3 regions of the Massilia luteola genome follow, and region 2 is predicted to be linked to each of the others. Evidence: predicted binding sites of a transcription regulator. Region 2 holds the regulator's gene; each other region holds the start of a gene.
The links. The regulator FliA, encoded in region 2, starts transcription of late flagellar genes. The targets are predictions, from matches to a motif close to CTAAAGTTTNNNNNNNNNNNGCCGNTA.
Positions count from the first base shown of each region.

Region 1: a site for FliA is predicted at 2,306-2,332, ahead of U9J41_RS19720 (flagellin N-terminal helical domain-containing protein). Genes of this name have one in related genera too.
Region 3: a site for FliA is predicted at 2,803-2,829, ahead of motA (flagellar motor stator protein MotA). Genes of this name have one in related genera too.

Region 1 is NZ_JAXOFN010000020.1:101,465-109,094, forward strand. It holds gene U9J41_RS19710 (flagellar biosynthesis protein FlhA) at 1-220, shown strand, start outside; gene U9J41_RS19715 (hypothetical protein) at 306-1,163, opposite strand; gene U9J41_RS19720 (flagellin N-terminal helical domain-containing protein) at 1,262-2,158, opposite strand; gene U9J41_RS19725 (sulfate ABC transporter substrate-binding protein) at 2,401-3,408, shown strand; gene U9J41_RS19730 (glycoside hydrolase family 31 protein) at 3,534-6,029, shown strand; gene U9J41_RS19735 (cytochrome b/b6 domain-containing protein) at 6,382-6,978, shown strand; gene U9J41_RS19740 (molybdopterin-dependent oxidoreductase) at 7,024-7,630, shown strand, end outside.
Region 2 is NZ_JAXOFN010000019.1:84,418-92,047, forward strand. It holds gene U9J41_RS19100 (M35 family metallo-endopeptidase) at 97-1,170, shown strand; gene U9J41_RS19105 (hypothetical protein) at 1,167-1,568, opposite strand; gene motD (flagellar motor protein MotD) at 1,633-2,367, opposite strand; gene U9J41_RS19115 (flagellar motor protein) at 2,378-3,121, opposite strand; gene U9J41_RS19120 (RNA polymerase sigma factor FliA) at 3,112-3,831, opposite strand; gene U9J41_RS19125 (MinD/ParA family ATP-binding protein) at 3,862-4,821, opposite strand; gene flhF (flagellar biosynthesis GTPase FlhF) at 4,814-6,301, opposite strand; gene U9J41_RS19135 (hypothetical protein) at 6,731-6,967, shown strand; gene U9J41_RS19140 (MraY family glycosyltransferase) at 7,001-7,630, opposite strand, start outside.
Region 3 is NZ_JAXOFN010000001.1:519,899-527,528, reverse strand. It holds gene U9J41_RS02350 (sulfate ABC transporter substrate-binding protein) at 1-129, shown strand, start outside; gene U9J41_RS02345 (serine hydrolase) at 366-1,295, shown strand; gene U9J41_RS02340 (DUF2939 domain-containing protein) at 1,398-1,922, shown strand; gene motA (flagellar motor stator protein MotA) at 1,929-2,789, opposite strand; gene U9J41_RS02330 (ATPase domain-containing protein) at 3,004-4,518, shown strand; gene U9J41_RS02325 (ATP-binding protein) at 4,505-6,181, shown strand; gene U9J41_RS02320 (DUF488 domain-containing protein) at 6,168-6,716, opposite strand; gene recD (exodeoxyribonuclease V subunit alpha) at 6,797-7,630, opposite strand, start outside.

The sequences.
Region 1 (7,630 bases), on a different contig from region 2:
CCCGATCGATCCGCAGCTGCTGTCGCAACTGCAGCTGAACATGCCGGTGGCGCGCGAGCAGATGAAGCAGCAGCACACGCCGCCGCTGTTGCTGGTCCTGCCGCAGATCCGCCCGCTGCTGGCCCGCTACGCGCGCCTGTTCGCGCCGGGCCTGCACGTGTTGTCGTATAACGAGATCCCGGAAAACCGCGAAGTCTCGATCATCGGCACCGTGGGTTGATCACGCCCCTCGCCGGGCGGGCTCCCCGAGCCCGCGCGGACGTACGTGTCACGCAAACGCCGCACGTGGGCACGGGGTGCTCACCCTACGCCGGCAGCAGCAGCGCCAGTTCGGCCATCGCGCGGAACACGGGCAGGCTGAGCGCGGCGGCGGCCTCGGTCGACGGCAGGCGCGCGTGCACCCGGCCTTCCGGCAGGGTGTCGCGCCAGGTCCAGCCGAGCACGCGCAGGCCGGAGCGGCGCACGGCTTCTTCCAGTTGCGGCTGCAGGGCGCGCAGGTGGAGCAGGGTATCGGCGTTGGGGGCGCACAGTTCGAGCATGACGCCGTCGGCCAGCGGCTCCGCCTGTACGGTGACGACCGAGCCGTCGGCCAGCACCAGTTCCAGGCGCAAGGCCGTGCGGCGGCGCCGGCGCTGCGATTTCTGCTGTTGTTCCTCTTCCCCGATCACGCGCAGGTGCTGGGCCTGCGGACCGCCCGGATGCACGGTGAAGCGCCAGGCGTCGGGCGGCAGCGTGGCCAGGTCGGCCTGGCGCAGCACGCGTCCATCCAGCCCGCTCTGCAGCAGGGCGCTGGGCAGCAATTGACCGCGCTGCTGCTGGGATGCCTGGATCGCGCGCGTGACCAGTTGGCTGCCGTAGCTGCGCACCATGCCGCGCCATGAAGTCGCGAGCGCGCCACCGTCCGGACTCGGCCAGGTGAGTTGGCGTGCCATCACCACCTGGTCGGGGCGCATGGCCGCGGCGTCGGGCAAAGCGTCGCCGGCGGGCAGGACGGGCGTCGGCTGCGCGGCGGGCAGGGGCAGCGGGATCGCCTCGAGCTCGGCCTGCAATAGTGCCACCGGGACGGCGGCCGCGACCGCGCCGACCGGCGTTGCCGGCAGCGGACCGGCGGCGCTCGCCGGCATGACGGGCGGCGGAAGGGCGGGAAAGGAAATGCTGGCCATGATCTCGGCAGTGTAAAGTGAAAAGGCCAGCTTGTGGCTGGCCTTTCATGCATGCCCGGCTGTACCAGCCCGGGCGGTGGCCAATCCTGGCCCTGCGATTACTGCAGCAGGGACATGACCATCGACGACATGCTGTTGGTCTGCTTCAGCATGGCGGTACCAGCTTGCATCAGCATCTGGTTCGAGGTCATGCTCGACGACTCGGTCGCGAAGTCGACGTCCATGATGCGGCCGGTTGCAGCCTGCGTGTTGCTCGAGATGTTCGACAGGTTGTTGTAGACGTGGTCGAGGCGGTTCGACACGGCGCCCAGCTTCGAACGCAGGGTCGACACGGCGTCGATCGCGGTGCTCAGGTTGCCGATCGCAGCGTTGGCGCCAGCGGTCGTGGTCAGGTCGGTGCCGGCGGACGGGGTGGCCGCGAGGCTGCCGTCGCCTGCGTAGGTAGCGCTGGTGGCGGTCGAGATCGAGCTGTTCACCGAGGTCAGTTCGGCGCTGAAGTTCGCGGTCATGGTCTCCGAGCTGTCGGCGCCGATCTGGAACGTGATGCCGGTGGCGGTGCTCAGTTTGCTCGTGCCGTCGGTGTTCAGCAGCTTGGTGCCGCCGAACTTGGTGTTCGAGAAGATGTTCGACAGTTCGTCGGTCAGCGAGTTGTATTCGGACTGCATCGCGGTCTGGTCATCGGCGGACGACGAACCGTCGGCGGACTGGGTGGCCAGGTCCTTCATGCGGGTCAGGATGTTGTTGACTTCGTTCAGCGCGCCGTCGGCGGTCTGCAGCATGGAGATCGAGTTCTGGGTGTTGCGCATGGCGACCGACATACCGCTGGTCTGGGCTTTCAGGCGGGTCGCGATCTGCAGGCCGGCAGCGTCGTCCATTGCCGAATTGATACGGTAGCCGGTCGACAGGCGGGTCATCGACGTCGAGAGGCTCGACTGGGTGCGGCTCAGGGAATTTTGTGCGGAAAGCGATGCGACGTTGGTGTGAAGGCTCAGCATGATATGGCTCCTAGTGGCTTGGATACTGTTTGGAGGTTGCGCATCTCGCGCTCTCACAAGTACAAGACGACCGTTCAGCCGGACTCATTAAATGCCGAGTGGAAATTTTTTGAAAAAAGTTTTCAGGTGCCCGAGATGGGGCGGATATGACGAAACCGGATAAGCAAAATTGAAACGATTCGTTCGCGGTTCGACGCGTGTTCTTTACGCTATGGCTTCCAGAACCTTGAACGAGAGAACACATGTTGTCAAAAAAACTGATCCAGGCCCTGCTGGCCGTCGCGCTCGTCGCGCCGACCGTACATGCCGCCGACGTCACCCTGCTGAACGTGTCGTACGACCCGACGCGCGAGCTGTACCAGGACGTCGACAAGGCGTTCGCCGCCAGGTGGAAAGCGCAGACGGGAGACAATGTCGTGTTCAAGGCGTCCCACGGCGGCTCGGGCAAGCAGGCCCGTGCCGTGATCGACGGCCTGGGCGCGGACGTCGTCACGCTGGCCCTCGCCGGGGACATCGACGCGATCGCCGAGCGGGGCCTGATCGCCAGGGATTGGCAGAAACGCCTGCAGCACAACAGCTCGCCCTACAACTCGACCATCGTGTTCCTGGTGCGCAAGGGCAATCCGAAAGGCATCCACGACTGGAACGACCTGATCAAGCCGGGCGTGCAAGTCATCACGCCCAACCCGAAAACGTCGGGCGGGGCGCGCTGGAATTACCTGGCGGCCTGGGGCAATGCCCTGAAACAGCCGGGCGGCAGCGAAGCGAAGGCGCGCGACTACGTGGCGAAGCTGTTCAGGAACGTGCCCGTCCTCGATTCGGGCGCCCGCGGCGCGACGACCACCTTCGTCGAGCGTGGCATCGGCGACGTGCTGATCGCGTGGGAAAACGAAGCGATCCTGGCCATCAAGGAACTGGGCCCGGACAAGTTCGACATCGTGGCGCCGCAACAGAGCATCCTGGCCGAGCCGCCGGTCGCCGTCGTCGACAAGGTGGTCGACCGGCGCGGCACCCGCAAGGTGGCGGACGCCTACCTGCGGTTCTTGTATACGGATGAGGGCCAGGACATCATCGCGAAGCATTTCTACCGCCCGATCAATGCGACGATCGGCCGCAAATACGCCGCGCAGTTCCCGCACGTGAAGCTGTTTACCATCGACGACGTGTTCGGCGGCTGGAGCAGGGCGCAGAAGATCCACTTCGCGGACGGCGGGACGTTCGACCAGCTGTACCGGCCGGGCGCGAAATAAGCGGACGCCCGCCGGCTTCACGCGCGGGGCAGCTTTCATGTCGAGCCGCGCCGTCGCACAAGATCCGTTCGGTTATGTTCGAGGAAATGATATAAACCCGAATATCGACCGATCAGGAGACCCGTATGCAGGACCACCACGCCCTCAAGAAGGGCATCGCCGCCGCCGCGCTGGCGCTGTCCGTTCTCGCCGCCGCGCCGGCCCAGGCGCAGCCGGCGACCATCGCCGCCCAGGCCGACGGCATGGACGTCCGCCAGGGCAGCCTGCGCATCCGCGTGCTCGCGCTCACCGACGACATCCTGCGCGTGACGATGGGCGCGGCCGGGACGCTGCCGGAAGACGCCAGCTGGGCCGTGCCGGCCGACGTGCGCGCGCACCGCGTGCACGTGCAGGCCAGCCCGACGGGATTTTCCACGCGCACGCTGCGCGTCGACGTGCGCGACGGCCGCCTCGTGGTGAGCGATCTGGCGGGCAAGGTCATCTCGGCCGACGCCATCGATCCCGTCAAGGTCGACGGCCACGCGTTCACGCTGCGCAAGCAGATGCCGCAGGCCGAGCATTACTTCGGCCTCGGCGACAAGACCGGGGGCCTGGACCGGCGCGGCAAGAGCTTCGTCGACTGGAACACGGACGCCTTCGGCTTCGGCTCGGCCGACGACCCGATCTATAAGTCGATCCCGTTCTTCATCGGCGTCGGCGGCGCCGGCGGCAGCTACGGCGTCTTCCTCGACAACACCTACCGCAGCTGGTTCGACTTCGGCCACCGCGAGGACGGCGTGCTGGCGTTCGGCGCGCCGGACGGCCCGATCGACTACTACCTGATCCACGGCCCGTCGACGGCCGAGGTGGTGCGCCGCTACACCGACCTGACGGGCAAGGCGCCGCTGGTGCCGCGCTGGGCCTTGGGCTACCAGCAGTCGCGCTACAGCTATATGTCGGCCGACGAACTGCGCGGCGTCGCCGCGCGGCTGCGCGCCGAGCGCGTGCCCACCGACGTGGTCTGGCTCGACATCGACTGGCAGGACCGCAACCGCCCGTTCACCGTCGATAAAAAAGCGTTCCCCGACATGCCGGGCCTGATCCGCGACCTGGGCCGCCAGGGCATCAAGGTGATCACGATCACCGACCTGCACGTGGCCAAGGTGGAGCAGGGCTATGCGCCGTACGCCAGCGGCGTGAAGGGCGACCATTTCGTGAAGAACGCCGACGGCACGACCTATGTCGCGCCGGTGTGGCCCGGCCCGTCCGTGTTCCCCGACTTCACCCAGGCCGCCACGCGCGACTGGTGGGGCGGCCTGTTCAAGGAGCAGGTGCAGTGGGGCGTGGCCGGTTCGTGGAACGACATGAACGAGCCGGCCATCTTCAATACGCCGACCAAGACCATGCCGGACGAGACGCGCCACCGCATCGCGTCCGACGATTTCGCGCCGAGAACCGCCGACCACCGCGAGATCCACAACGTGTACGGCATGCAGAACACGCGCGCCACCTACGACGGGCTGCGCAAGCTGGCGCCGGGCGAGCGCGCCGTCGTGATGACGCGCGCCAGTTATGCCGGCGGCCAGCGCTATGCCGTCACCTGGACCGGCGACAACAGCGCCACCTGGGACCACCTGAAGCTGTCGGTCCAGCAGATCATCAACCTGGGCCTGTCCGGCTTTTCGTACGGCGCGGCCGACGTCAGCGGCTTCACCGGCGGACCGGGTCCCGACCTGCTCACGCGCTGGTTCGAGATCGGCGCGTTCTACCCGCTGTTCCGCGATCACTCGGCCAAGGGCACGCCGCGCGTGGAGCCGTGGGTCGACGGTCCGGAACACCTGGCGATCCGGCGCAAATTCGTCGAGGAGCGCTACAAGCTGATGCCGTACCTGTACGCGCTGGCCGAGCAGAACGCGCGCACCGGCGACCCGATCCTGCGGCCCGTGTTCTACGACTACCCGTCGGCGTTGAACCTGCCGTGCGAGCAGTCGTGGACCTTCACGCTGGGCCGTGCGCTGCTCGTGTCGCCGCCGCCGCATCCCGAATCGCCCCAGTCCTATCGCACCTGCCTGCCGGAGGGCGGCTGGTTCGATTACTGGACGGGACTGCCCGTCGGCCAGCCGGCGCCGGCCGCGCAAGACCAGGTGATCCAGTCCGCCACGCAGGCCACGGGCGAGGCGCACGGCGGCGGTTCGTTCGTGACGGAGACCGTGCGCCTCGCGCACCTGCCCGTGTACGTGCGCGCGGGGACGATCCTGCCGCGCCAGAACGTCGTGCAGTCCACGGCCGACACGCCGCGCGGCCCGCTGATGCTGGACGTGTATCCGGGCCCCGACTGCACGGGCGAGCTGTATCTCGACGACGGCCATTCGATGGACTTCGAGAAGGGCGGCTATCTGCGCCAGACCGTGAGCTGCACCGTGAAGCCGGACGGCGTCGCCATCGCGTTCGGCCCGCGCGAAGGCCGCTTCGCGCCGTGGTGGCGCCAGGTGGCCGTCACCGTGCACGGCTGGCAGGGCAAGGCCGACGTGCGCGCCGGCGGGCGCGCGCTGGCGGGCCGGGCCGATGCGGCCACGCGCACCGTGAGCTTTACGCTGGACGATGTGGCGCAACCCGCGACGGTGGTGGTGCGCAGGCAGTAAGCGCAGGCCGCACGCGTTCGGCGCCGTCCGGTCCTGTCCTTTCCGATGGGGTCGATGCTACCGATCCCCTCGACGTGCCAGTCGCCGCGCTGTTTCAAGGCTGATTTCGCCAGCCCGCCATTCAGCGCGTGCGCTCCCTCGATGGGGCCGCGCAAATTTTTTTCGGATACGGTGTAACCGGATGCGCGGCGCGCGCGAACTAACCATGGTGATCATCAAATGAGCGTCCCGACATGTCCACCATGCGTTTCTCTGCCGCGCTTGCCGGCAGCATACGGCCGGCAGCCGGCCTGCCTTCGACCGCTGCGTCCACCGCCTGCCTGACGCCGTTCGCCCGGACAGGGAGGATGCAATGACCAGCCCGGACGCCGTCATTCATCCCGCCTGGCTACGGATGACGCACTGGCTGAACGCCGCGGCCGTGTCGGTGCTGGTGACCAGCGGCTGGCGCATCTACGACGCGACCGGTTTCCTGGGCGTGACCATTCCTCCCGCCGCGACGCTGGGCGGTTGGCTGGGCGGCGCGCTCGCCTGGCATTTCGCCGCCATGTGGCTGCTGGTCGGAAACGGTCTGTTGTATCTGGCGCTCAACCTGGCGTCGGGACGTCTCCGCCGCCGGTTTTTCCCGATTGCGCCGCGCCAGGTGTGGCGCGACCTGGCCGCCGCGCTGCGCGGCCGTCTTTCCCATGCCGATCCGCGCCATTACAACAGTGTCCAACGGCTGGCCTACGTGTTCGTCATGGTGGACAGTATCGTGCTGGTGGTGTCCGGCCTCGTGCTGTGGAAGTCGGTGCAGTTCCCGCTGCTGCGCACGCTCGTGGGTGGCTACGAGGGCGCGCGGCGTGTGCATTTCTTCGCCATGGCCGGCCTGTGCGGCTTCGTCCTGGTGCATGTGGCGATGGTCGCCCTGGTGCCCCGCACGCTGCTGGCCATGCTGCGCGGCCGCTGACTCCCGATCAAGGACATCGACATGACAACCGACAAACCCCGCACCATGGCCGTGCCCGGAGACGGCGCCGACATGCTGGCCGACGCGATCCGGCGCGTCGCCCAGCCATCGCGCCGCGCTTTTCTCCAGCGCACCTTGACGCTCGGCGGACTCAGCCTCTTGACCGGATGCACGCCGGACAGCGAAGCGAGTATCGAGCGCGCGCTGGCATCGATTTCCCGCTTCAACGACCGGGCCCAGGCGGCCCTGTTCGATCCGACGCGCCTCGCGCCGACGTATCCGGACAGCATGATCACACGCCCGTTCCCGTTCAACGCCTACTATGGCGAGGACGAGGTGCGGGTCGTCGACGGCGATGCTTGGCGCCTCGAGCTCTCCGGCCTGATCGCTGACCGCAAGCCATGGACCCTGGCCGAGCTGCGCGCCATGCCGCAGCAATCGCAGGTCACGCGGCATATCTGCGTGGAAGGCTGGAGCGCCATCGGCAAATGGGGCGGCGTGCCGTTCTCGTATTTTTTGCGCCGGGTCGGCGCCGACCTGGGCGCCAAATACGTCGGCTTCAAGTGCGCCGACGATTACTTCACCAGCATCGACATGGCGACGGCGCTGCATCCGCAAACGCTGATGGCGTTGACCTATGACGGACAAACGC
Region 2 (7,630 bases):
CACGAAGGTATCGCAACGACAAATATTGCGATGCAGCAATACCAACAGCCGGAAGCCGCGCTACAACGGAGGTTTGCACTTCCCCTGGAGGCACACATGAACGGTAACGCGCGCTGGACCGGCGGCATGCTCGCCGCCCTGCTGCTGGTGGCGGACGGCCGGGCGGCGGCGCCGGGCGGCATCGTCGTCGACGTCACGCCGGTCCGGCAAAGCCTGATGCACAGCGACGACGTCGTCGTGACGGTGACGCTCCGCAATACGTCGAGCACGACGCTCTACGTGCCGACCTGGCAGACGCCGTTCGCCGGCGTGCAGGCGCCACTGTTCGACGTCACGCGCGACGGCTTGCCCGTCACCTACCTGGGCATCCAGGCGAAGCGCCCGGCGCCGACGGCCGCCGATTTCGTCGCGCTCAGGCCGGGCGCCGCGCGCAGCGTGCGCGTGGAACTGTCCGCGCTGTACCGGATGGACATCACGGGCGCCTACAGCGTGCGCTACCGTGCCGAGCGCCTGCAGGTGGCCGGCCGGCCCCACGCGTTCCGGCCGCACGGCCGGGCCGGGACGTCGTCGCAGTCAGCCGCCGTGTGGATCGATGGCCGCCTGCCGCGGGGGATGCCGGAACCGCCTCCTGCGGCTGCTCCTGCCGGCAGCGGCCTCGCCTATGCCCACTGTTCGAACGCGCAGCAGGACGGCATCGCCGGCGCCGTCCAGGCCGGCCTGGCGATGGTGCAGGATGCCGACGCCTACCTGCAGGGCCAGGCGCTGGCGGTGCGCTACACGGGCTGGTTCGGCCCGGTGGACAATGCCCGCGCGACGACCGTCGCCCGCCACGTCGCGGCCATCCGCGACGCGTTCGCCACCCGGCCAATCACGGTCGACTGCGCATGCAGCCAGCGGTGGTACGCCTATGTCTATCCGAACGCGCCGTACACGATCCACGTCTGCAAGGCCTTCTGGACGGCGCCGCTGACGGGCACCGATTCCAAAGGCGGCACACTGGTGCACGAGATGAGCCATTTCACCGTCGTGGCCGGGACCGACGATTGGGTATATGGGCAGGCCGCGGCCGCCGCGCTGGCGGGCAGCGATCCGGACCGGGCCATCGACAACGCCGATTCGCACGAATACTTCAGCGAAAACAATCCCTACCGGACCGTGCGGCGCAATTAGGGCGCGATATGCCGGAACATCACCGGCTCCGTGACGAGCGGCGTCGTGGCGTCGGGCTGGTGGATGTCAGCCAGCGCCAGGCCGGCGTAGCGCAGCTCGTACGTGTGGTCGCCCGGACGGAAGGCGTAGTCGGCCGTGATGTCGATGGTGTGCGTGTGGGCGGAGTGCGGCGGCAGTTCGAACCAGCCGGATGCTGCACGCGCGGCGGTGGCGCCGACATAGGCGACGGACGCACCGCCCGGATGCGCGCGCACGTCGAACAGGCGGCCGGCGGGCCGGACATCGGCATCCAGCGCGCGCGGCAGCCACACCCGGCGCTCGCCGCGATTCTCCGCCCTGAAGGTGATCCATACCTTGTCATGTCTTGCGTCGACGCTCAGGCTTGCATGCAAGTTCATCCGGTCTCCTCGTTCGTTCGACAGTGCTGTCGGGCGGGAACGATTGTACCGCGCAGGCGCGGCGTCAGGCGCCGGCGCCGGAGAGAATGGTGACGGCCACGCGCCGGTTGCGCGCGCGCCCGATGGGGTCGAGGTTCGACGCGATCGGCCGGTTGGCGCCGCGTCCCACGGCCGCCAGCCGTTCCTCGGCCACGCCGTTCGCCGCGAACAGGCGCACGACGGTGGTGGCGCGCACCGCGGACAATTCCCAGTTCGACGCGAACGCCGGGTTGCCGATCGGCGTATTGTCGGTAAAACCTTCGACTTCGATCCCGTGCGGATCGTCCTTGAGCAGGTCGGCGACGGTGCGCAGGGTTTCCTGGGCCGGGGGCGTCAGCGCGGCGTCGCCTTCGTCGAACAGGACGCTGGCATTGATCTCCAGCGTGACGCCGCGCGCCGTCTGCGTCACGCGCACCTTGCCGCTGTTCACGAGGGGTTTCAGGATGCTGTCCAGCTTCTTCGCCAGCAGGTCGAGGCGCGCACGGTCGCGCTTGGCCTCTTCCGCCCGTTTGTGGGCGAGGATGTTCGACAGGGGCAGCGCGTCGACCTCGACCATGGTATTCGTCCGGTTCGCGGCGCCGCGGCCGCCGAACGCATCGCCCAGCGCTTCCGACAGCACCGTGTACTTGCCGATATTAACCACGGACACTGCGTACATGACGACGAAGAACGCGAACAGCAAGGTGATGAAGTCGGCGTAGGAAATCAGCCAGCGCTCGTGGTTCTCGGTGTCCTGTTCGTACGGTCGGCGGCGCGCCATGGCTGCGGAATCAGTGCTGCGCCAGCAGGCACGCCACGCGCTCTTCGATCACGCGCGTGTAGTCGCCGGTGGCGATGTCGTGGAAGACATCGGTGAGGATCTCGTACTGGGTCACGCGCTCGGCGACGATGCCCTTGATCTTGTTGCCGACCGGGTAGAAGAACAGGTTCGCGAGGCCGACGCCGTACACGGTCGAGACGAACGCGACGGCGATGCCGGCGCCCAGGCGCGACGGGTCGGACAGGTTTTCCATCACGTGGATCAGGCCCAGCACGGCGCCGAGGATGCCGACCGTCGGCGCATAGCCGGCCGCCGATTCCCAGATGCGCGCGGCTTGCCGTTCGCGGAATTCGTAGGTGTTGATTTCCGTGTCGAGCAGGCTGCGCAGCTTGTCCGGCTGGATGCCGTCGACGACGAGGCGCAAGCCCTTCTGGATGAACGGATCGGCCTTCGCCACATACTGTTCGAGCGACAGCAGCCCGTCGCGCCGTGCCGACAGGCTCCACAGGTTGATCTCGCGTGCGAGCGCCTGGCGGCGGTCGGGCGGCGTGATGAACACCCAGCGCAGCATGCGCACGCCGCGCACGAACGCCTGCGCCTTGGTCTGCAGCAGCACGGCGCCGAACGTGCCGACGACGACGATCGCGAACGCGGCCGGCTGGATCAGCGAGGAGAATTTGCCGCCGTCGAGCGTGTGTCCAACGAAGACCCCGGCCAGCGCCAGTGCGAGGCCGAGCAGGCTGGTCAGGTCCACGAACGCTCCCGCAGATAGGTACGCAGGCGCGCCACGGCCTGGGTGTGCAGCTGCGAGACGCGCGATTCCGACACGCCCATCACGGCGCCGATTTCCTTGAGGTTGAGTTCCTCTTCGTAGTACAGGCCCATCAGCATCTTCTCGCGCGGCGGCAGCGCATCGATGGCGTCGATGACGGTCTGGCGGAAGTCCGTGTCGAGCAGGCTCTTGAGCGGATCGTCGTCGTCCACGGCATAGCGGTCGAGGAAACTGTCGCTGCCCTCTTCGTCATGGAAATCCTCGTAGTAAACGAGCTGGTGGCCGCCGGAATCGCCCAGCAGGTCCTGGTAATCGGCCAGCGACAGCTTGAGCGACTTCGCCACTTCGGATTCGCTGGGCGGACGACCCAGCTGCTGCTGCAGCGCAGCCATGGCCTGCTCGACCTTGCGCATATTGGCGCGCGTGGAGCGCGGCATCCAGTCGCTGCTGCGCAGCTCGTCCAGCATGGCGCCGCGGATGCGCAGCACCGCATAGGTCTCGAACTGCGCGCCGTGGTTCTCCTCGTAGCGGTTGATCGCATCGAGCAGGCCCATCATGCCTGCCTGTACCAGGTCATCGACTTCGACGGACGGCGGGAGCTTGGCCTTCATCTGGTGGGCGAGACGCTTCACCAACGGCATGTGCTCCGTCAGCAGAGAGTTCTTGTCCGCTTTCCCTTTGACCGTGTACATGGTTCCAGTGATTGGTTAATCATTGCCGCTTCAAGCGGCCCGTCCCTGCTGGATGCCCGTGCGCGCGAAGCGCCCGGCCAGGCGGCGGAAAGCCACCGAAGCGCCGGCCAGCGGGAATGCGTCGACCACGGCGCGCCCGAGGCGCGCGGCGCGGTGCAGGTACTCGTCCGCCGGCACGGAGCCCATGGAGCTCAGCGTTACCGCCAAGTAACGAGTTGCCGCAGATGACATATTATCGTATACCACCTTCGCCTCGGCTTCGGTAGCGCCGGTGACAAGAATACCGAACGGACGGCGGCCGAGCTGCTGCGACAGCCGCTTGATCAACGCATACGCGTTCGTGATCGACGTGGCGCTCGTCGACACCTGCACGACGATCTCGGACGTGGCCATGATCGGCACGGAGAACGTGCCATCCTGGGAAAATTCCCCGTCGACGATCACGATGCTGCCGGACGATTGCTGGACCAGCACGTCGAAGGCTTTGGCCAGACGCCGCATCTCATCCGCTCCCCCCGCGCTCCCCGTCGTCCCCGCGCTTCCCGTCGCCCCCGCGAAGGCGGGGGCCCAATCTTGCTGGCGCACCCTGCTGTTCGAAGACACTTGGGTTCCCGCCTGCGCGGGAACGACGGAAGGATGCGCGCGCACGGCGGAAGGATGCGCCGGGACGGCGCCGTGCGCCATCTTCACCACGGAGAATCCCTGCGGCACCGGATGGATCACCTGGTTCAGCGCGCATTCCTGGCGCGCCACCTGCAGCAGGCTGGGGCTGCGGTCGACGCCGAGGCGCTGGGCCACGCCGTAGTCGCGCGTGCAGGCGTCCACGATCATCACGTCATTGCCGGACTGGGCCAGCGAAGCGCCCAGGTTGACGAGCATGGCGCCCTTGTCATCCTCGGGCGTGGCGGAAAGAAAGGTCACGATGCGCGGCTTGGGGCCCGCCAGCATCCGGCGCAGGCCCTCCGCCTGGTCGAAGTCGAAACTAGCCAACGTACACCTCGCGCAGCGAACGGTCGTTGTTCAGGTTGCCGAGGCCGGCCATCATCAGCGGCAGGTCGGCATCTTGCAATTGGGCGGCGGCGTCGCGCTTGTTGCGGAAGGCGCGGTCGACGAGCATCGCGCGGTCGGCCAGGTGCAGGTCTTCCGGCACGCGCTGGCCGGTGGAGATGTAGTACAGGTTCAGCTTCTGGCGCACGAGCACGTCCAGCACGTTGCCGATCGATGCGGCCTCGTCCAGCTTGGTCATGATGCAGCCGGCCAGGCCGGTGCCCTGGTAGGCGCGCACGACTTCGTTGAGGGTCTCGTTGGTCGACGTCGCGTTCAGGCACAGCAGGCGCTTCACGTCGGCGCCAGACTCCGTCAGCATGGCGACCTGCTCCGTCACCATCTGGTCGCGCTGCGACATGCCGATCGTGTCGATCAGCACCGTGTGCTTGTTGCGCAGTTCCTTGAGGGCGATGCGCAGGTCGGCCTCGTCCTTCACCGAGTGCACCATCACGCCCAGTATCTTGCCGTAGATGCGCAGTTGTTCGTGGCCGCCGATACGATAGGCGTCCGTCGTGATCAGCGCCAGCTTTTCCGGACCGTGGCGCATGACGCAGCGCGCCGCCAGCTTGGCGGTGGTCGTCGTCTTGCCGACGCCGGTCGGGCCGACCAGCGCGAACACGCCGCCGCGGTCGAGGATGGCATCCTCGTCGGCCATCGTCGTGATGTTGCGCGACAGGACAGTCTTGATCCAGCGCAGCGACTCGGCCGCATCCTTACCGGCTGGCAGCTTGTCGACCAGGTAGCGCGACAGGCTCGCCGAAAAGCCGGCGGCCAGCATCTCGCGCAGCACGGCGGCTTTCTGCGGTTCGCGCTGCTGGGTGCTGCCCCACGACAGTTCGGCCAGTTGCGTTTCCATCATGCCGCGCATGGCACGGATTTCGCTCATCATGCCGCTCATTTCGGCGGCGGCGGATTCCTTCGCCTGGGCGATCGCGGCCGACATCATCGCGGTCATCGCGGCCATGTCGAAGGCCGGCGCTTCCGGTTGCGCGGCGCGGCGGTTGGCATACGTCGGCGGCACGGCGGGCGCGGCCGGCTCGTCCAGGTCGTACAGCGAATTCAGCGATTGGCGTGCGGCCGGGGCTTCCTGGAACGGACGGGCTGCGGGGGCGTCGGCGAACGAACGGGCCTGCGGCGCTTCCTGGAAAGCGCGTGCAGGACGCGCGGCCGGGCGCGGCGCCGGCGCCGGCTCCAGGTCATCGAACGAGGGTTCCTGCATGTGCAGGTTCGGACGCGGCGCCGCCATCTCCGATTCCGGCGCGGGCGAGGCCAGCGACGCGACGTCGTCGTTGTCCAGCGCCAGGATCTCGACCACGCCATCGACCGGGCGATTCGACAGGATGACCGCGTCCGGCCCCAATGCCTCGCGCACTTTGCGCAGGGCTTCACGGGAAGTCGCCGCTGTAAATTTCTTCACGTTCATCGTTGTTCTCCGCTCTTCCTGGCTGTGGCTTAAGGTGGTTCGCTGTCCGGTCATGCGGGCACAATGGCCCATTCACGGATAGGATTATTGACGATGCCGGGAGGAAACGATTGGAGGAAAAGGCGGGGGAAAATCCGCCTATTCGATCAAACTCAAAACGGCGGGACGTTATTCCTGAAGAATAATTCTGGTCACAGGCCGCGATCGCTGCCATTCTGTCACCTGAACGGCCGTAAATTGCGCGACGGGTTGCTATTTTGACATGCACAATGTAGCGAATTGTGCAGGCAATGTAAAAAAAGCAAAATTATGTAGCCGCCGGTAATTTAAATAACTGTAAATCTCTTCAATTGTAACGACCGGCAACAAAGCTCATGCTAGACTGTATTTAAAAAACGATGAGACGGTCAGACATAGAAAGGCCAGCAGATGAAACTGAGACTACCGAAGCGTCATTCCGCTGCCAACATGGAAGCCTTGCTCGTGCATTTCAGCACGTCGCTCGATCGTAGTCTTCCCACTTTGCGGACATTTTTCATCGTGACGGGCGTGATTGCGGCGGCAGCCCGCACAGGCATATTTTCCGACTTCATGTTCGCCACCGGCCTCTTGCTTCAGTTCGCGATATGGTTCGAGCACTGGTGGATGCAAAAACGGACCCGCTGAGGGTCCGTTTTTTCATCTTGGTTCTGAAACGCTTCACCGCAACTTGGCGTTCACGGTGACATTGGAACCGATCCTGCCTGCCTCGCCAGCGGTCCAGCGTCCACGCACCAGACGTCCATACACTGCGACGTAGATCACAACCTGGGCCAGTACGGTCAGGATGCTCATTGCGATCGACGTCCCGACCGCCACGCTCACCGCCACGCAAACGGCGACGACGGGAGGGATGATGCATGCTACCGCGGCATTGCGCTTCCATGGATTCTTGGAATTCTTGTCAACGTATCTGAATACGATCCGGCGATACACGAGGGTATGCAGGTGCAGCGCGTCCGGCGCGCCCGGGCTGACTTTCTGGATGAAGCGTCGACGATAAATGCTGAAAAGCACTTCGATGACAGGATACGCGCAGATGGACAGCACTTGCCAGGCATTCACGCTGGCGTTACGTACCAGCAGCAGCACCGCCATTTCGGAAACCCAAAATCCGAGGAAATAAGCACCGCCGTCGCCCAGGAAGAGTTTACCGCGCGGATAGTTCAACGCCATGAAACCGAGCGTGGCGCCGATGCACAGCACGCCGAGATTCGCCACGAGGTTGTCGCCGCACCGCAGTGCAACCGCGGCCAGGCCTGCGGCCATGATGACGATCGTGCTGCTGGA
Region 3 (7,630 bases), on a different contig from region 2:
CAGTTCGCAGCGAACTACAAGCCGATCAAGTTGTTCACCGTGGATGAGGTGTTCGGCGGATGGCGTGCCGCGCAGAAACGACATTTCGACGATGGTGGTGAATTCGACAAAATCTACCAGTCAAAATAAGACACATTAGAAAATTCCGTTCAAAAAGAAGGCCCTGCGGCAACGCGGGGCTTTTTTTTCTTGTAGAATCTTTCCGGTGGACTCGATATTTCACTAAGGGACATGGACATATGTCAATCTTTAGTGCTATCTTTCAACTTTATTTGTTGCTGTATAGCTAGACGCTATCTGCCAACCCGACGCTGATGTTCCGCCGCCGTCCGGCGCCCGACCATTAACCGTACAAGACACCATCCATGATCAAAAAATTTCTCGCTGCCGTAGTGATGACGATCTCCAGCGCAGCGGCCCTCGCCGTGCCGTTCGGATCGCAATCCGTGCTCGTCGTCGAAGACGACACCGGCAAAGTGCTGTTCGAAAAGAACGCCGGTACCGTCGCGCCGATCGCTTCGCTGACCAAGCTCATGACCGCCATGGTCGTGCTCGATGCCCACCAGGACATGAACGAGCCGATCGAGATCGAGAAGGAAGACGTCGACATGCTGAAGCACAGCTCGTCGCGCGTCCCCGTCGGCGCGACCATTCCGCGCCGCGACGTGCTGCAGCTGGCGCTGATGTCCTCGGACAACCGCGCGGCCGCCGCGCTGGCGCGCACCTACCCGGGCGGCATCGAGGCCTTCCACGGCGCGGTCAACCGCAAGATCGCGGCACTGGGCATGACCCAGACGGTCCTCGAGGAGCCGACCGGCCTGAGCCCGCACAACCGTTCGACGGCCGCCGACCTCGTCAAGATGGCCACCGCCGCCTCGAACTATCCGGAAATCACCCGCATCACGACGTCGCCCAAGGACTTGATCAACATCAAGGGCCGTGAAGTCGAGTACCACAACACGAACCGCCTCGTCGGCGCGAAGGGCTGGGACATCGGCCTGTCGAAGACCGGCTACACCCAGGAAGCGGGCCGCTGCCTGATCATGCGCATCAAGGCTGCCGGCAAGAACGCGACCATGGTGCTGCTGAACGCGGGCGCGTCGTCCGTGCGCTTCCTGGACGCCCTGAACATCCGCCGCCACGTGCTGGGCGACGCCGGTCCCGTCTCGACGCGCGCCGAATCCCCGCGCGTGCGCGCTTCCGCCGGCGGCCCGCGCATCCGCGCGTCGGTCGGCGGCAGCACCCGCCACGGCCGCAAGCACGTGACGGTGACGCGGCATCGCCGCCATCACTGAGCGAGCGGCAGGCCGATCACGCGAGGCCGGGACGGGCGACCGTTCCGGCCTCGTCGTTTGTATCCGCTATCATGGCGCTTTTCCAAAAGCAAAGATTTCATGATGAACCGCACCCGAGCCCTCGCCGCCGGCGCCCTCCTCGTCGCCCTCGGCACCAGCGCCGCCAGCCCGTGGTGGACGCTGCACCGCCTGCAATCCGCCGTCGCCCGCCGCGATGCCGGGGCCGTGTCCGCGCAAGTCGACTTTCCCGCCCTGCGCGCCAGCGTGAAAGGCCAGTTGCTCGCCGCGATGGGCCGGGATGGCGGGGAGACCAAGGGCGACAATCCGTTTGCCGCGATCGGCTCGGCGTTCGCGCTGGCCCTCGTCAATCCCCTCGTCGACGCGGTCGTGTCGCCGGCCGGCGTCAGCGCCATGGTCGAACATGGCCGGATCGAGATCGCGAAGCCGGAGCGGGCACCGGAAGCCGCCGCCCCTGAACCGGTGCGCGAGACGCCGCGCTATCGGCTGGCCTACCGCGGCTTGAATCGCTTTGCCGTGACGGCGCAGGACGGCGGCAGCTTCGTCTTCCGGCGCGCCGGCCCGTGGAGCTGGAAACTGGCCGGCATCGAGATGGCGCCGCGGCGCTGACGCCGGTCAGCGCGACTTCAGCTGCCGCACATGGCCTTCCAGTTCGGCGAAGGTCGGGCGCTCGGTGGCCGAGATGACCTTGCGGCCGAATTCCACGGCGATCGTCGGCGCGTAGCCGTTCATCGACGCCAGCAATGTTACTTTCACGCATTGCAGCGCCTTGGCGGCTTCCTGGTGGCGCCTGTGCAGCAGGCTCGCGAGCGGCGCGACGAGGCCGTACGACAACAGGATGCCGAGGAAGGTGCCGACGAGCGCGGCCGCGATCAGGGCCCCCAGCTCCGCCGGCGGGCGGCCGATGGCGCCCATCGTGTGCACGACGCCCATCACGGCCGCCACGATGCCGAACGCGGGCATGCCGTCCGCCAGCTTGTGGATGGCCTGCACGGGAATGTCGGCGTCTTCCTGGTAGGTCTCGATCTCGTTGTCCATCAGGTTTTCCAGCTGGTAGCTGTTCATCGTGCCCGACACCAGCAGGCGCAGATAGTCCGTCATGAATTCCAGCAGATGGTCGTCCAGCAGGATGACGCGGTATTTCGTGAAGATGGCGCTTTCGTAGGGCGCGTCGATCTCGTTCTCGAGCGCCATCAACCCTTCGCGGCGGACCTTTGTCAACAGGTCGAACATGAGCGCCATCAACGACATGTACAACTCGCGCGTGTAACGCGAGCCATGGAACAGCATCGGCATGCTCCGCCACGTGAGACCGATGGCCTTGCGGTCGTTGGCGATGACGAACGCGCCCAGCGCGCCGCCGAAGATCATCAGCAGTTCGTAAGGCTGGAACAACGCGGCCAGGTGCCCGTCCTGCAGCACGAAGCCGCCGAACACGGCCAGCAGCACGATCACGAAACCCACGACAATCAGCATGATACCGCTCCGATAACTTTTTCCCAGATCGCAACTTTAACATTGTTGCCGCTGGGAAAGCAAAGCCGGGCGCAAAAGTCGGGCGGAACTGGGGGGCGGTCCTTGTTCGCGCCGAGGGTCGGCGGGTTGGTCTTATAATCGAACTGTCGTGTCCATCGCGACCGTCATCGCGCCCGCCCGGGTGCGCTCCACCGCCTTTTTCGGATGTGCCCGTATGTTTGAACCGTCGCCCTTTCCTGCAGCACCACGCAAGCTTACCCGCCGCATATCGACCGGCGTTCCCGGCCTGGACGACATCCTGGGCGGCGGCCTGACGGCCGAGCGGGTGTACCTGATCGAAGGCACGCCGGGCACCGGCAAGACGACGCTCGGCATGCAGTTTCTGCTCGACGGCGCCGCCAAGGGCGAAGCCGGGCTCTACATCACGTTGTCGGAAACGGCGGACGAGTTGATGGCGGTGGCCGACAGCCACGGCTGGTCGCTCGACAAGCTCGCGATCTTCGAGCTCGCCAGCGACGAGGCGCTGGACCCGGACACGCAGCAGTCGATCCTGCATCCCGCCGAGATCGAACTCGGCGAAACGGCGCGTGGCGTCATGGAGCAGGTCGACAAGATCAAACCGGCGCGCGTCGTCTTCGACAGCCTGTCCGAAATGCGCCTGCTGGCCCAGAACCCCTTGCGTTATCGCCGCCAGATTTTGGCGCTCAAGCAATTTTTTGCGTCGCGCGCCTGTACCGTGCTCATGCTCGACGACAAGACGAGCCAGTCCGACCAGCACTTGCACAGCATCGCCCACGGCGTCGTCTGCCTGGAACAACTGGCCAAGGAATTCGGCAAGGAGCGGCGCCGCGTGAACGTGATGAAAATGCGCGGCATCGCGTTCCGCGGCGGCTACCACGACTACATCCTGGACACCGGCGGCATCCGGATCTTTCCCAGGCTGGTCGCGGCCGAGCACAGCGCGGAGTTCAGGCCGATCACGCGCTCGACCGGCTCGCGCGGCCTCGACACCCTGCTCGGCGGCGGCCTCGTGTCCGGCACCAATACGCTGTTCGTCGGGCCATCCGGCGTCGGCAAGACGACGGTGGTCGTGCGCTGCATGCTGTCGGCCTTGAACCGGGGCGAGCGGGCGTCCTATTACCTGTTCGACGAGGGCTTGGGCACGTTCTTCGCCCGCGCCGCGGCGCTCGGGCTCGACCTGCGGCCGCACCTGCACACGGGCCTGCTGACCGTGCGCCACATCGATCCGGCCGAGCTGGCGCCGGGCCAGTTCGCCCAGATGCTGCGCGATTCCGTGGAGATCGACGGCGCGACCTTCATCGCCATCGACAGCCTGAATGCCTATCTTCAAGCCATGCCCGGCGAACAGTTCCTGACCCTCCAGATGCATGAATTGCTCGCCTACCTCAACCAGAAAGGCGTCACCACCGCGCTGATCCTGGGCGAGCACGGGATCATCGGCGAGGGAGCCCGCGACGTCGATCTCAGCTACCTGAGCGATGCGACGATCCTGCTGCGCTACTTCGAAGCGGGCGGCCAGCTGCGCCGCGCGATTACCGTGGCCAAGAGCAGGACGACGAGCCACGCGCTGACCATCCACGAACTGTTGCTCGGCCCCGCCGGCATCGAAGTCGGCGCCGCGCTGGAAGGCTTCGAGGGCGTGCTGACGGGCCTGCCGACCTATCGCGGGGCAACCCCAATGTTGGTCGCCACCGATGCCAACGGCTGACCGCCGCGAACAGCGTGTCCTCATTGTCGCGCCGCACGGACGCGACGCCGACGTCATCGCGGGCGTCGTCGCGCGCGACGGCGTCGATTGCGAGGTCGTCGCCAATGCCGACGACCTCGTCGATGCGGTCGACCAGGGCGCGGCGGCGGCCATCGTCTCTGAAGAGGCGCTGTCGCCGCAGGCGTTGACGCGCATCGCACAATGGCTGGGCAAACAGGCCGCCTGGTCGGATTTCCCGTTCGTCGTCCTGCTGGCCAAGCGCTTCGGCGCCGCGCCCGCGCAGCTGAAGACGACGCTGGCCGCGCTCGGCAACGTGATCCTGCTCGAACGCCCGCTCAGCGCGGACACCCTGGCCACGGCGGCGGGCTCGGCCCTGCGGGCGCGCCGGCGCCAGTACCAGGCGCGCGAGGTGCTGGCGCAGCGCGAAGCCGTCGCCGACGAGCTGGCGTCGCTGAACGCGAACCTGGAAGCGCGCGTCGACGAGCGCACCTGGGCGCTGGCGCGCGCCAACGACCGGCTCACGGCGGAGATCATGGAGCGCGAGCGCGCGCAGCAGGCCATGGCGCAGGCGCAAAAGCTCGAGTTTCTCGGCCGCTTCACGGGCGGCATCGCGCATGACTTCAATAATTTGTTGAACGTCGTCCAGGGCAATATGGAACTCATCAATATGTTTTCGCGCGAAGACTCGACGCGGGCACGTGCGAAGACGGCACAAGCCGCGTGCCGGCGCGGCGCCAAGCTCACCAGCCAGCTCCTGTCGTTTGCGCGCAACCAGTTGCTCGACCTGCGCCCGCTGGCCGTCAAGACGCTGTTCGAGAACGTCGAGGAACTCGCGAAACCGATCCTGGGCGCGGGCATCGAACTCACGGTCGCGGCCGGCGACGACGTCGACGCCGTGCTCGCGGATACGAGCCAGCTGGAGATGGCGTTGCTGAACCTGGTCATCAATGCGCGCGACGCGATGGCCGGCCACGGGCGCATCGACGTGCGCGCCACGCGCGCGCAGCCGCCCGCCGGCACGCTGCCCGCGGGCAGCTACGTGTGCGTGACGGTGTCCGACAACGGCCCCGGCATGTCGCCGGAAATCGCCGCCAAGGTCTTCGAACCCTTCTTCACGACCAAGGGCGTCGGCAAAGGCACCGGGCTGGGCCTGAGCCAGGTCTACGGCATGGCCCAGCAATCGGGCGGCGGGGCCTTCATCCACAGCGCGCCCGGCAATGGCGCGACCGTGGCGATCTGGCTGCAGGCCGCCCAGGGCGACGCCGCCGGCGACGGTGCTGCCGCCATCGACCGCCAGGGGCTGGCCGGCCTGAAGGTGCTCGTGGTCGAGGACGACGGCGACGTGCGCGCGGGCATCGTCGATGCGCTGCTGGCCCTCGGGTGCGACGTGTCGCAGGCGGGCGGCGGCACGCAAGGCCTCGCCGTGCTCGCGTCCGGCGAGCCGGGACTGCTGTTGACGGATTACCTGATGCCCGACATGACGGGTGTCGAACTCGCCGTGCGCGCGCGTCAGCTGTTCCCGCGTTTGCCCGTGCTGGTGGCGACGGGCTATGCCGACATGGGCGCCATCGAAAACGCGATCGGCACCCATGCCGTGCTGCGCAAACCGTTCCAGCTCGCGGACTTGAGCGCGGCCGTCGCCCGCGTGGTCAATCCAGGCTGAGCTGTCCCTGCGGGTCCGGCTCCGGCGGATACGTGATGCGCAAGCCCTCGACGTGGGCGAACGGCGTCAGCTTGTGCGGACGGCGCTGGCGCGCATCGATGATGTCGTCGACCGGCACACCGCGCACCAGCAGCGCGTCGGCCACGAGCGAGCGGTGGCAGCGCCACGGCACCGCTTCCGCGCACATCAGCACGCACGACGTGGCGCGCCCCAGTTCGATGACGGCATCGACGTTGGCCGCGAATTCCTCCGTCTGCATGTAGTCGGCGTAGCCGCGGAACGATTCGTTGCGCCAGCCGGCGTTGGGCGAATCCTTGTGCGGCCGGCGCAGGCCGCCGAGGCCTTTCATGTACCGGTATTCGATGCCGGCGGCGGCCAGCGAGGCCGCGAGCTGGTCCTGGCCGAACTGCGGATTGTGGCGCGATTTCGGCACCGTGCGGATGTCGAGCAGGCAGGCGATCCCGTTCTGGCGCAGCAGCCCGATGAAGTCGGCTATCGTACGGTTCGAATGGCCGATGGTGCAGACGGGTTCCATGCGCATCCCTCGCGGTCGTTGAGCCTCCATTCTGGCACGGACGCGCGCCGGACAGCGCACCGTCCGGCGCCGCGCGGGGCCTAGCGCTCCACCATCCCGCGCAGGCCGCTGGCCCGGTGCGTGCGCCGCAGGATCGCCTCGCCCAGCACGGCCGGCGCCGGCGTCGTCAGGGTGAATTGCCGGCTCGCGCGCGTGATGCCCGTGTAGACCAGCTCGCGCGCCAGCACGGCGCCCCCTTCCTTCGGCAGGACCAGCACCGTGTGCGCGAATTCCGACCCCTGGGATTTGTGGACGGTCATCGCATACGCCGTCTCGACGTGGCGCAGCCGCGTCGCCAGCACGCTGCGCACGTTGTCGCCTTCGAGGAACCACACGCGCAGCGAGCCCGGACGGGCCGGGTCGGTCAGCGCGAGGCCGATGTCGCCGTTGAAGGTCTTGGTCGGGTAGTCGTTGCGCGTGACCATGACGGGGCGCCCGACATACCAGTCGCCGCCCGTGACCAGGCCCGCGTGCGCGAGGCGCTGTTCGATGGCGTCGTTCAGGCCCTCGACGCCCCACTCGCCCTCGCGCACGGCGCACAGCACGCGGAAGGCTTCGAAGCGCTGCAGCACGGCGCGCACCCAGTCTTCGTGGCCGCCCTGGCCGTCCGTGCCGCCGCTGCCGGCGCGCAGCAGTTCCAGGTAAGGGCGGTAGCCGTCGAGCGCCAGCTGGATCACGTGGTGCTGGTGGGCGTGGTCGATCCAGCGCAGCACGCTGGATGCTGCCGGGGCGCGCAGCGCGGCGGCCGCGCCGTCGACGTCGCCCGCGTTGACGGCCAGCGCCAGCTTGCCGATCGGGCCGCCGAAGCGGCGGCTGTGGCGCAGCATCACGGTCTGCTGGGCGAGCGGGCCGCCGGCGCCCGCGTAGTGGTCCGG